3 regions of the Blautia sp. AF19-1 genome follow, and region 1 is predicted to be linked to each of the others. Evidence: predicted binding sites of a transcription regulator. Region 1 holds the regulator's gene; each other region holds the start of a gene.
What was found. Region 1 encodes HrcA, which represses chaperone genes, less so after heat shock. Its sites were predicted from a motif close to TGTTAGCACTCNNNNNNNNNGAGTGCTAACA; they were not measured.
Positions count from the first base shown of each region.

Region 2: a site for HrcA is predicted at 1,797-1,827, ahead of clpB (ATP-dependent chaperone ClpB). Genes of this name have one in related genera too.
Region 3: a site for HrcA is predicted at 1,157-1,187, ahead of groES (co-chaperone GroES). Genes of this name have one in related genera too.

Region 1 covers NZ_QUGQ01000020.1:66,928-70,186, reverse strand. The annotation lists gene DWX26_RS13165 (hypothetical protein) at 21-386, shown strand; gene DWX26_RS13160 (helix-turn-helix domain-containing protein) at 464-682, opposite strand; gene hrcA (heat-inducible transcriptional repressor HrcA) at 967-2,025, shown strand; gene grpE (nucleotide exchange factor GrpE) at 2,075-2,686, shown strand; gene dnaK (molecular chaperone DnaK) at 2,753-3,259, shown strand, end outside.
Region 2 covers NZ_QUGQ01000008.1:5,916-9,174, reverse strand. The annotation lists gene DWX26_RS06825 (CobW family GTP-binding protein) at 1-491, shown strand, start outside; gene DWX26_RS06820 (hypothetical protein) at 664-1,746, shown strand; gene clpB (ATP-dependent chaperone ClpB) at 1,937-3,259, shown strand, end outside.
Region 3 covers NZ_QUGQ01000003.1:157,591-160,849, reverse strand. The annotation lists gene codY (GTP-sensing pleiotropic transcriptional regulator CodY) at 57-878, shown strand; gene groES (co-chaperone GroES) at 1,225-1,509, shown strand; gene groL (chaperonin GroEL) at 1,546-3,171, shown strand.

The DNA.
Region 1 (3,259 bases):
CGGCAGAAATGGGGGAACGAATGGGAAAAGCAGAAAGAATAGAAATAGAAGATTTTGTCCAGAATATAGTGGAACGGATGGAGACGCCGGAAGCGTTTGAAAAAATGATCAGCCGGGAGGAAGAATGCGAAGCGCAGGGGCAGGAGAGCCGTCTGAGGGATGTGCTGAAGAAAGAATGGCCGGTGGACGAAAAGGGAGAGCGCATCTATCAGATCACTAATATATATGAAGAAAAAGCAGAAGAACTCCTCATTGTAGAACTGTATACCGGCATCCACCTGGAAAACGGAGTCCCGTGCGGGCATTTTACGCTGTATCTCTGCGGGGAGCCGGACGGATGGAAACTCAGCGAAACGCGGATGATGGAATATCTGCAGAATCTGTAAACGAAAAAGCAAAACAGGGAGGACAGGGAAAAGAAAAACTGTCCTCCTGCTTTTGCTGCGGCGGAGACACCGGAAAGTCAGGATCCATACGGCCGCTTCTCATCGCTGATGCCGACCAGATAATCCAGACTGACCTGATACAGCTCCGCCAGACGGATGGCAATGGAGATCGGCAGTTGCCGGACGCCTTTTTCATATCGGGTATACACATCGCGGTTGCAGCCGAGATAGTCGGCAACCTGGCGGATCGTCAGATCGTGGTCCGTGCGCAGATCCTCCAGTCTCTGATATTTCATGATTCATCACCTCTGAGAAAATGCTACTAAATGGTCGTATTAAAATGGCAGAATCCTACCATACGGCTATAGCGCCTTTGAAACAGTAGAATGCAATAAAAAAGAAAAGTCAGATTCCTTTTCAGAAAGAAAACGGTTTATACTTTTTTCACAATTTCTTCATAGAAAAACCGGGAAAAGGTGTTGACAAACAAAAGGCAGAGTGCTATCTTAAGAGCATAGATGTTAGCACTCCACTGAAACGAGTGCTAACAGGACTATACAACAGGAAGGAGCTTATCTTAGTGGATACAGAATTGGATGAAAGAAAAAGAAAAATATTAAAAGCGATCATCCAGACGTATCTGGAAACGGGCGAGCCGGTCGGCTCAAGAACGATTTCCAAATACACGGATTTGAATTTAAGCTCCGCCACAATCCGGAATGAAATGTCCGATCTGGAAGAGATGGGTTACATCTTACAGCCCCACACTTCCGCAGGACGCATTCCTTCCGATAAAGGCTACCGCCTCTATGTAGATGAGCTGATGCGGGAAAAAGAACAGGAAGTTGCAGACATCAAAAACATGGTCATTGAAAAAACAGACCGAATGGAAAAAGTTCTGCAGCAGGTTGTCAAAGTCCTCGCTTCATCTACCAACTATGCAACGTTGATTACAGGACCGGAATATCACAGAAATAAAGTGAAATTCATCCAGCTCTCAAAAGTCAATGAAGAGCAGCTCCTGGCCGTCATCGTCGTAGAAGGCAACCTGGTGAAAAACCAGATGATTGACCTCGACGAGACCATCAACGATGAACAGATATTAAAGCTGAACCTGCTTCTGAACACACAGCTCAATGGCCTGACCATTGAAGAAATCAATCTTGGCATGATCAAGAAGATGAAAGAGCAGGCAGGCATCCACTCCGGCATCATCAGCAAAGTGGTCGATACCGTAGCGGAAGCCATCGCAGTCAGCGAAGAAGATGTGCCGGTGTACACCAGCGGCGCAACCAACATTTTCAAGTACCCTGAGCTTTCCGACAGCAGCAAAGCCAGCCAGCTGATCTCCACATTCGAGGAACGGCAGAAACTGGTCGATATGATCAAAGGAGCTGCCGAGGAGCAGGACGGAGAGGAAAATACCGGTATTCAGGTATACATCGGAAATGAATCTTCGATGGAACCCTTACGGGACTGCAGCGTGGTCACCACCACATACGATATGGGAAACGGTATGCGCGGAACAATCGGTATCGTGGGACCAAAGCGGATGGATTACGAAAATGTGGTAGATAACCTGAAAACATTAAAAGTTCAACTGGACGCCGTCTTCAAAAAGCCGGACACAGGTGAGTAGAAAGGTGGAATGATCAGTGAGCGAAGAAAATAGAAAGAAAGAGGAAACCATGGAAGAACCTACACGCGAGATGGAAAAAGAAACCGGAGCAGAGACCGATCTGCCGGAAACCGAACCGGCTGCGGAGCAGGAAGAAGCAAAGAAAGCAGCAGAGGCAAAAGAAGCGGAAGCTGCAGAAGAAACTGCTGAGGATGGCAAAGAACGAAAGTTCTTCAAAAAGAAAAAAGATAAAAAAGATGAGAAAATCGAAGAGCTGACTGACCGCCTGACCCGTCAGATGGCAGAGTTCGATAACTTCCGCAAACGCACCGAAAAAGAAAAAGCAAATATGTATGCCATTGGAGCAAAAGACATCATCGAGAAGATTCTTCCGGTTGTTGACAGCTTCGAGCGCGGACTTGCAACGGTGGAAAACCCGGAGGAAGATCCGTTCGCAGACGGCATGAATAAAGTATACAAACAGTTTACCACAGCACTCGATGAACTCGGTGTAACCGTGATCGAGGCCGTTGGAAAGGAATTCGATCCGAACCTGCACAACGCAGTGATGCATGTGGAGGATGAGGAAGCCGGCGAGAACATCGTCGTAGAAGAGTTCCTGAAGGGCTACATGTACAAAGGTTCCGTAGTCCGTCACAGTATGGTCAAGGTGGCTAATTAAGCCTTGAAGATAAATAAATAGAAATTAAACCATTTTTTAGCATAATTCATTGAGGAGGAAACAACAATGGGCAAAATTATTGGTATTGACTTAGGAACAACAAACAGCTGTGTAGCCGTTATGGAAGGTGGAAAACCAACCGTTATCGCAAACGCAGAGGGTGAAAGAACAACTCCATCTATCGTAGCATTCACAAAAACAGGTGACCGTCTGGTCGGCGAGCCGGCAAAACGTCAGGCTGTAACAAACGCAGACAGAACCATCCGTTCTATCAAACGTGAGATGGGTACTGACTATAAAGTAGACATCGAAGGAAAGAAATACTCTCCGCAGGAGATCTCCGCTATGATTCTTCAGAAACTGAAAGGTGATGCAGAGAACTACCTTGGTGAGAAAGTAACAGAAGCAGTTATCACAGTTCCGGCTTACTTCAATGACGCACAGCGTCAGGCAACCAAAGATGCCGGTAAAATCGCAGGTCTTGATGTAAAACGTATCATCAACGAGCCTACCGCAGCAGCTCTGGCATACGGACTGGACAACGAAAATGAGCAGAAGATCATGGTATACGAC
Region 2 (3,259 bases), on a different contig from region 1:
CCAAAACAGAAGCATGCCAGGCGGAAGAAAAACAGCGCATCCAGAAATTTCTGCAGGAAATTAACCCGCAGGCAAAAATCATCACGGATTATGCATCCACGATGACACGGGAAGATTACCAGAGCCTGCTGCTGGGCGGCCGATATGAGAAAGAAGTACAGGATACGCAGAGCGGCGAAAAGATGCCGGAGACCTTCTCCTTCGAAAATATCCGAATGGAGGCACCGGAAACCCTGTGGTGTTTTCTGGAACAGATCATTCGCGGAGCGTTTGGAAATATCATCCGTGCAAAAGGACAGTTCGCAGCCGGAGACCAGTTTCTCCAATTTGATGTCGCCGATCACCGCTACAGCATCACCGGCACAGAACAGAAAAACGCCGGCCAGGCTGTGTTTATCGGAAACGATATGAACGAAAATGCGATCCGGCAGTATTTTAAGAAATGCGCCGGAAACCAGAAAATGAAATATGCTGCCCGTCATGTATCATAAAGTAAATAGGAAAAAGAGATTGCGGAGTCCTGCCAAAACAGGGTTTCGCAATTTTGGTTTTTACAGAAAGATTCAACTGAAAAACGAAGGATAGGCAAAAACGAAAAATTACGCTAAAATAAACATACAAGTATTTCAAATAAAACAAAAGAAAAATCAGGGGGGATCTGATATGGAGGAACAGAAAAGAAGACGGGAAAGAAAATCAGCGGCATACTGGTTGAGCAAAAGCTCGATTTTATATCCGATCTGTATCTTGTATGTGATGTATGTGAAACAGGTTGAGGTATATATTACAGAATGTTCCGTCCATATTTCGTCGGGGACAATGCTTTTTGCCTATGCGCTGTGCCTGATTTTGTGGCTGGCCTCACCCATTCGAAGCTACTGCGCAGATGGAACTGCAAATGAAGTTTTATTCTATACATTTCCGCCGAGCATACTGATGCTGTTTTTATTTGCCCAATATTCACTGAAAATTGTGTTGTTTCTTGCAGTGCTGGATGGGATATTTCTTGTTACGGTTTTAAGAGATTTACATAGAAAAAAACGAAAATATTCTCCGAAAAAATTCTGGAGATTAAAAAGAAGTGACTTAAACGCATTTCTGTTTGTTTCAGTATGCGTGAGTATGGTACCGACTTGTATGATGATATATTGGAAGCTTGAGTCTCCGTCCGGAGTGGCAGAACTTTACGAACGAAAAAAGGACTATAATCTCGTCCAGAATCAGGAGAACATTTTTCAGGAAAATAAAGAATTTCTGCTGAGCTTAAAGGAGAGCGAATGGAGGCAAAAAACACTGGAAGAAAGAACAATTGCAGCGCAGAAGATGGTACGGCTTGAAACAGAACGACTTGGAATTCCCGAAATTCCGCTGTATGTGAAAGAGACAGGATCATCGAATTGCGTTGCATTATATAATAATGAAGAGAACGAAATATGGTATGCTCCAGAGCATTTAACATCTCAGACAGCAGAAGAATTTTTTACGGGAATTTGCGAAGAATGTTATCATGGAATGGAGTATTATCTGCTGGAGCGAATGGACTGGAATTCGGAAATGGCGAATACTGCTTATTTTGAAGAAATGAGGAAGTGGAAACTAAATGATAATCGCTACATATCTGGACGCGACGAGGGCGATTCGTTTGAAGCATATCAATCACAGCCGCTGGAAGCATCTGCCAAAAAGTATGCCAGTTCCGAAACAGAGGCACTGATTCATTTTATTGCTGTGTACGGCGATGAATAAAAATCTTTTAGGGGGGGAGGGAGAAAAGGAGCGTCGGGAAAAATAAAAAAAATTAGCACTCACCTCTTGACAGTGCTAATAACTAGTGTTATAGTACGACTAGAACAAAGAAAGAAAAGAAAATTCACATCAACGCTCTTTTTGTTCGGAGCGAATGTTAGCACCCAAATAGATAAGGAGGAAGCCGATTATGAATATCAGTAAATTCACACAAAAATCGCTGCAGGCTGTACAGGACCTGGAAAAGACCGCATACGATTTCGGCAACCAGGAAATAGAGCAGGAGCATCTGTTGTATAACCTCCTGCATCAGGACGACAGCCTGATTCTGAAAATGATCGAAAAGATGGAAATCAACAAAGATCATTTTCTGAACCGTGTCGAGACGGCGCTGAACGACCGCGTCAAAGTATCCGGCGGTCAGCCGTATATCGGTCAGTATCTGAATAAAGCATTGATAAATGCTGAGGATGAGGCGAAAGCCATGGGAGACGAGTATGTTTCCGTAGAACACCTCTTCCTGGCAATGCTGAAAAACCCAAGCCCGTCCATGAAAAAACTGTTTCAGGAGTACGGCATCACAAGAGAACGTTTCCTGCAGGCATTAAGCACCGTGCGCGGAAACCAGAGAGTTACCACCGACAACCCGGAGGCAACATACGACACCCTGGAAAAATATGGACAGGATATCGTAGAAAAAGCCAGAAACCAGAAAATGGACCCGGTTATCGGCCGTGATACCGAAATTCGGAACGTTGTCCGTATCCTGTCCCGTAAGACAAAAAACAATCCGGTTCTGATCGGTGAGCCTGGTGTTGGTAAAACCGCAGTCGTAGAAGGCCTGGCCCAGCGAATCGCCAACGGCGATGTACCGGAGAGCCTGAAAGATAAAACCATTTTCTCCCTCGATATGGGAGCCCTGGTAGCCGGAGCAAAATACCGCGGCGAATTCGAGGAGCGTCTGAAAGCCGTTCTGGAGGAAGTCAGAAAGAGCGACGGAAAAATCATTCTGTTTATCGATGAGCTGCACCTGATCGTCGGCGCCGGAAAGACCGACGGCGCGATGGATGCCGGAAACATGCTGAAACCTATGCTGGCACGAGGCGAACTGCACTGCATCGGTGCCACAACGCTGGATGAGTACCGCCAGTACATCGAAAAAGATGCCGCCCTGGAGCGCCGTTTCCAGCCGGTTCAGGTTGATGAGCCGACCGTAGAGGATACGATTTCCATCCTGCGTGGCTTAAAAGAGCGCTACGAAGTTTACCACGGCGTAAAAATCACCGACGGTGCCCTCGTTGCAGCCGCAACCCTTTCGAACCGTTACATCAGCGACCGTTTCCTGCCGGATAAAGCAATCGACCTGGTCGACGAGGCATGCGCTCTGATCAAGACAGAACTGGATTCCATGCCGGCCGAGCTGGATGAGCAGCGCCGTAAGATTCTGCAGATGCAGATCGAGGAAGCCGCACTGAAAAAAGAGACCGACAATCTGAGCCGCGAGCGTCTGGAA
Region 3 (3,259 bases), on a different contig from region 1:
CATTTTTTTCGGCGGATACGCCAAAAAAATGCAGAAAATAAAGAAAGGAGAAGAACATGAGCGTACAACTGCTGGATAAAACCAGAAAAATCAACAAACTGCTTCATAACAATCACTCCACGAAGGTCGTGTTCAACGATATCTGTGAAGTCCTGATGGAAACGTTAAGTTCCAATATCCTGGTGATCAGTAAAAAAGGAAAAGTGCTGGGCATCAGCCTTTGCCCGGGCGTGGAAGAAATTACAGAGCTGATCGAGGATAAGGTGGGCGGTTATGTCGATGCCGCATTAAACGAGCGTCTCCTCGGCGTACTCTCCACAAAAGAGAACGTCAATTTACAGACCCTCGGCTTTGAGCGGCCTGGTGTAGAGCGCTACACCGCAATTATCTGCCCGATCGAGATCGCCGGAGAACGCCTTGGTACCGTATTTATGTACCGCTGCACCCCGCAGTACGATATCGACGATATCATCGTCAGTGAGTACGGCACAACCGTTGTCGGACTGGAAATGATGCGTTCCGTCAACGAGGAAAATGTGGAGGAAAACCGTAAGGTTCAGGTGGTTAAATCCGCATTCAACACGCTGTCCTTCTCCGAACTGGAAGCCATCATCCATATCTTTGATGAACTGAACGGGGATGAGGGCATTCTGGTTGCAAGCAAAATTGCAGACCGCGTCGGCATCACAAGATCCGTCATCGTAAATGCCCTCCGCAAATTCGAGAGCGCAGGCGTCATCGAGTCCCGTTCCAGCGGTATGAAGGGAACGTATATCAAGGTATTAAATGATTATATCTTTGATGAACTCGACGAGATCAAAGCAAGAAAGAACCTGAAAGGAAAGGGCGATGCCCATCCGGACGAGGCGAAAAAATAAAAAAGTGGAATGTAGAAAAGAATCGGAGCCGTTTAAGAATGGCGCCGTTTCTTTTTGTGCAAAAAAGCATTCGGGGAGCGGAAAAAATGGTATCATTCCCGTTTTTAGGAATAAACTATAATTAGATTCTAAAGAGAGTATAAAATATGAAAAAATTGCCAAAATAAGAAAAAACGAGGAAATAAGAGAAATTAAGAGCTATCACGAGAGAAAAAAAGAGAATTACAAAATTTATGCATTTGCGAAATGAGGTGGAAAACACTATAGTAAGAACCATCAAGTAGCACTCGAATGAACTGAGTGCTAATAAATAAAACTGAATGAAATCTTGAAGGAGGAAACATAAATGAAGTTAGTACCTTTAGGTGACAGAGTTGTATTAAAAGAGTTAAAAGCAGAGGAAACCACAAAATCCGGTATCGTACTTCCGGGACAGGCACAGGAGAAACCGCAGCAGGCTGAGGTTATCGCAGTAGGACCTGGAAAAGTAGAAGACGGCAAAGAAGTAAAAATGGAAGTTGCAGTCGGAGATCAGGTAATCTATTCCAAATATGCAGGAACCAACGTCAAACTGGAAGACGAAGAGTACATCATCGTAAAACAGGATGACATTCTGGCAGTTGTAAAATAAAGAATAATCAAGTAAAAATCAGGAGGCATGACAATCATGGCAAAAGAGATTAAATATGGAGCAGAGGCAAGAAACGCTCTTCAGAATGGTGTAAACCAGCTTGCAGATACCGTACGTGTAACCCTTGGACCGAAAGGAAGAAACGTTGTTCTGGACAAACAGTACGGCGCTCCGCTCATCACAAACGATGGTGTTACGATTGCAAAAGAGATCGAGCTGGCAGACGGCTTTGAAAACATGGGCGCACAGCTCATCAAAGAAGTTGCTGCAAAGACCAACGACGTAGCAGGTGATGGCACCACAACCGCAACCGTTCTGGCACAGGCTATGGTAAACGAAGGAATGAAAAACCTGGCAGCAGGTGCGAACCCGATCGTTCTTCGTAAGGGAATGAAGAAAGCAACCGATAAAGCTGTTCAGATCCTTGCAGAGATGAGCCAGCCGGTAGCAGGCAAAGAGCAGATTGCAAAAGTTGCAGCTGTTTCTTCCGGAAGCGAAGAAGTAGGCCAGATGGTAGCTGACGCTATGGAAAAAGTTTCCAAAGACGGCGTTATCACCATCGAGGAGTCCAAGACCATGCAGAACGAGCTGGAGCTGGTAGAAGGTATGCAGTTCGACCGTGGATATATCTCCGCTTATATGTGCACCGATATGGAGAAAATGGAAGCCGTTCTCGACAATCCATATATCCTGATTACCGATAAGAAACTGTCCAACATTCAGGAAGTTCTTCCGCTGCTGGAGCAGATCGTACAGAGCGGCGCAAGACTGCTGATCATCGCTGAGGACGTAGAGGGCGAGGCTCTCCAGACACTCGTGATCAACAAACTGCGCGGAACCTTCAACGTAGTAGCTGTCAAAGCACCGGGATACGGCGACAGAAGAAAAGCAATGCTCGAGGATATCGCAATCCTGACCGGCGGCCAGGTGATCTCCGAGGAAGTTGGTCTGGAATTAAAAGACGCTACTCTGGAAATGCTCGGACGTGCAAAATCTGTTAAAGTTCAGAAAGAGAACACCGTTATCGTTGACGGTGCCGGCGCAAAAGATGCCATCGCAGCAAGAATCGGCCAGATCAGATCCCAGATCGAGGAGACCACTTCTGAGTTCGATAAAGAGAAACTGCAGGAGAGACTGGCAAAAATGGCAGGCGGCGTAGCTGTTATCCGTGTAGGTGCAGCAACCGAGACCGAGATGAAAGAAGAAAAACTCCGTATGGAGGATGCTTTAAATGCAACGAGAGCAGCCGTAGAAGAGGGTATCATCGCAGGCGGCGGTTCTGCATACATCCATGTAACAACACAGCTTACAGAGCTGATTGACAGCCTGGACGGCGACGAGAAGATCGGTGCAAGAATCGTACAGAAAGCACTCGAGGCTCCTCTGTTCCACATCGTAACAAACGCAGGTCTGGAAGGCGCTGTTGTGATCAACAAAGTAAAAGAGTCCAAAGTAGGTGTTGGATTTGATGCATACAACGAAGAGTATGTAGACATGATCCAGGCTGGTATCCTTGATCCGGTTAAGGTTACCAGAAGCGCACTGCAGAACGCTACCAGCGTTTCCGCAACCCTGCTGACCACAGAATCCGTTGTTTCAACCATCAAAGAGCCGGCTCCGGCTATGCCGGCAGGCGCAGACGGTGGAATGGGAATGATGTAATTTCCGGGATAAAAATGTCTGGTAAAACAAAATAAGAAAACCGGCTGGCAAAGACCGTAGCGGAACATGGGTTCCGAAGTCCTGTCTT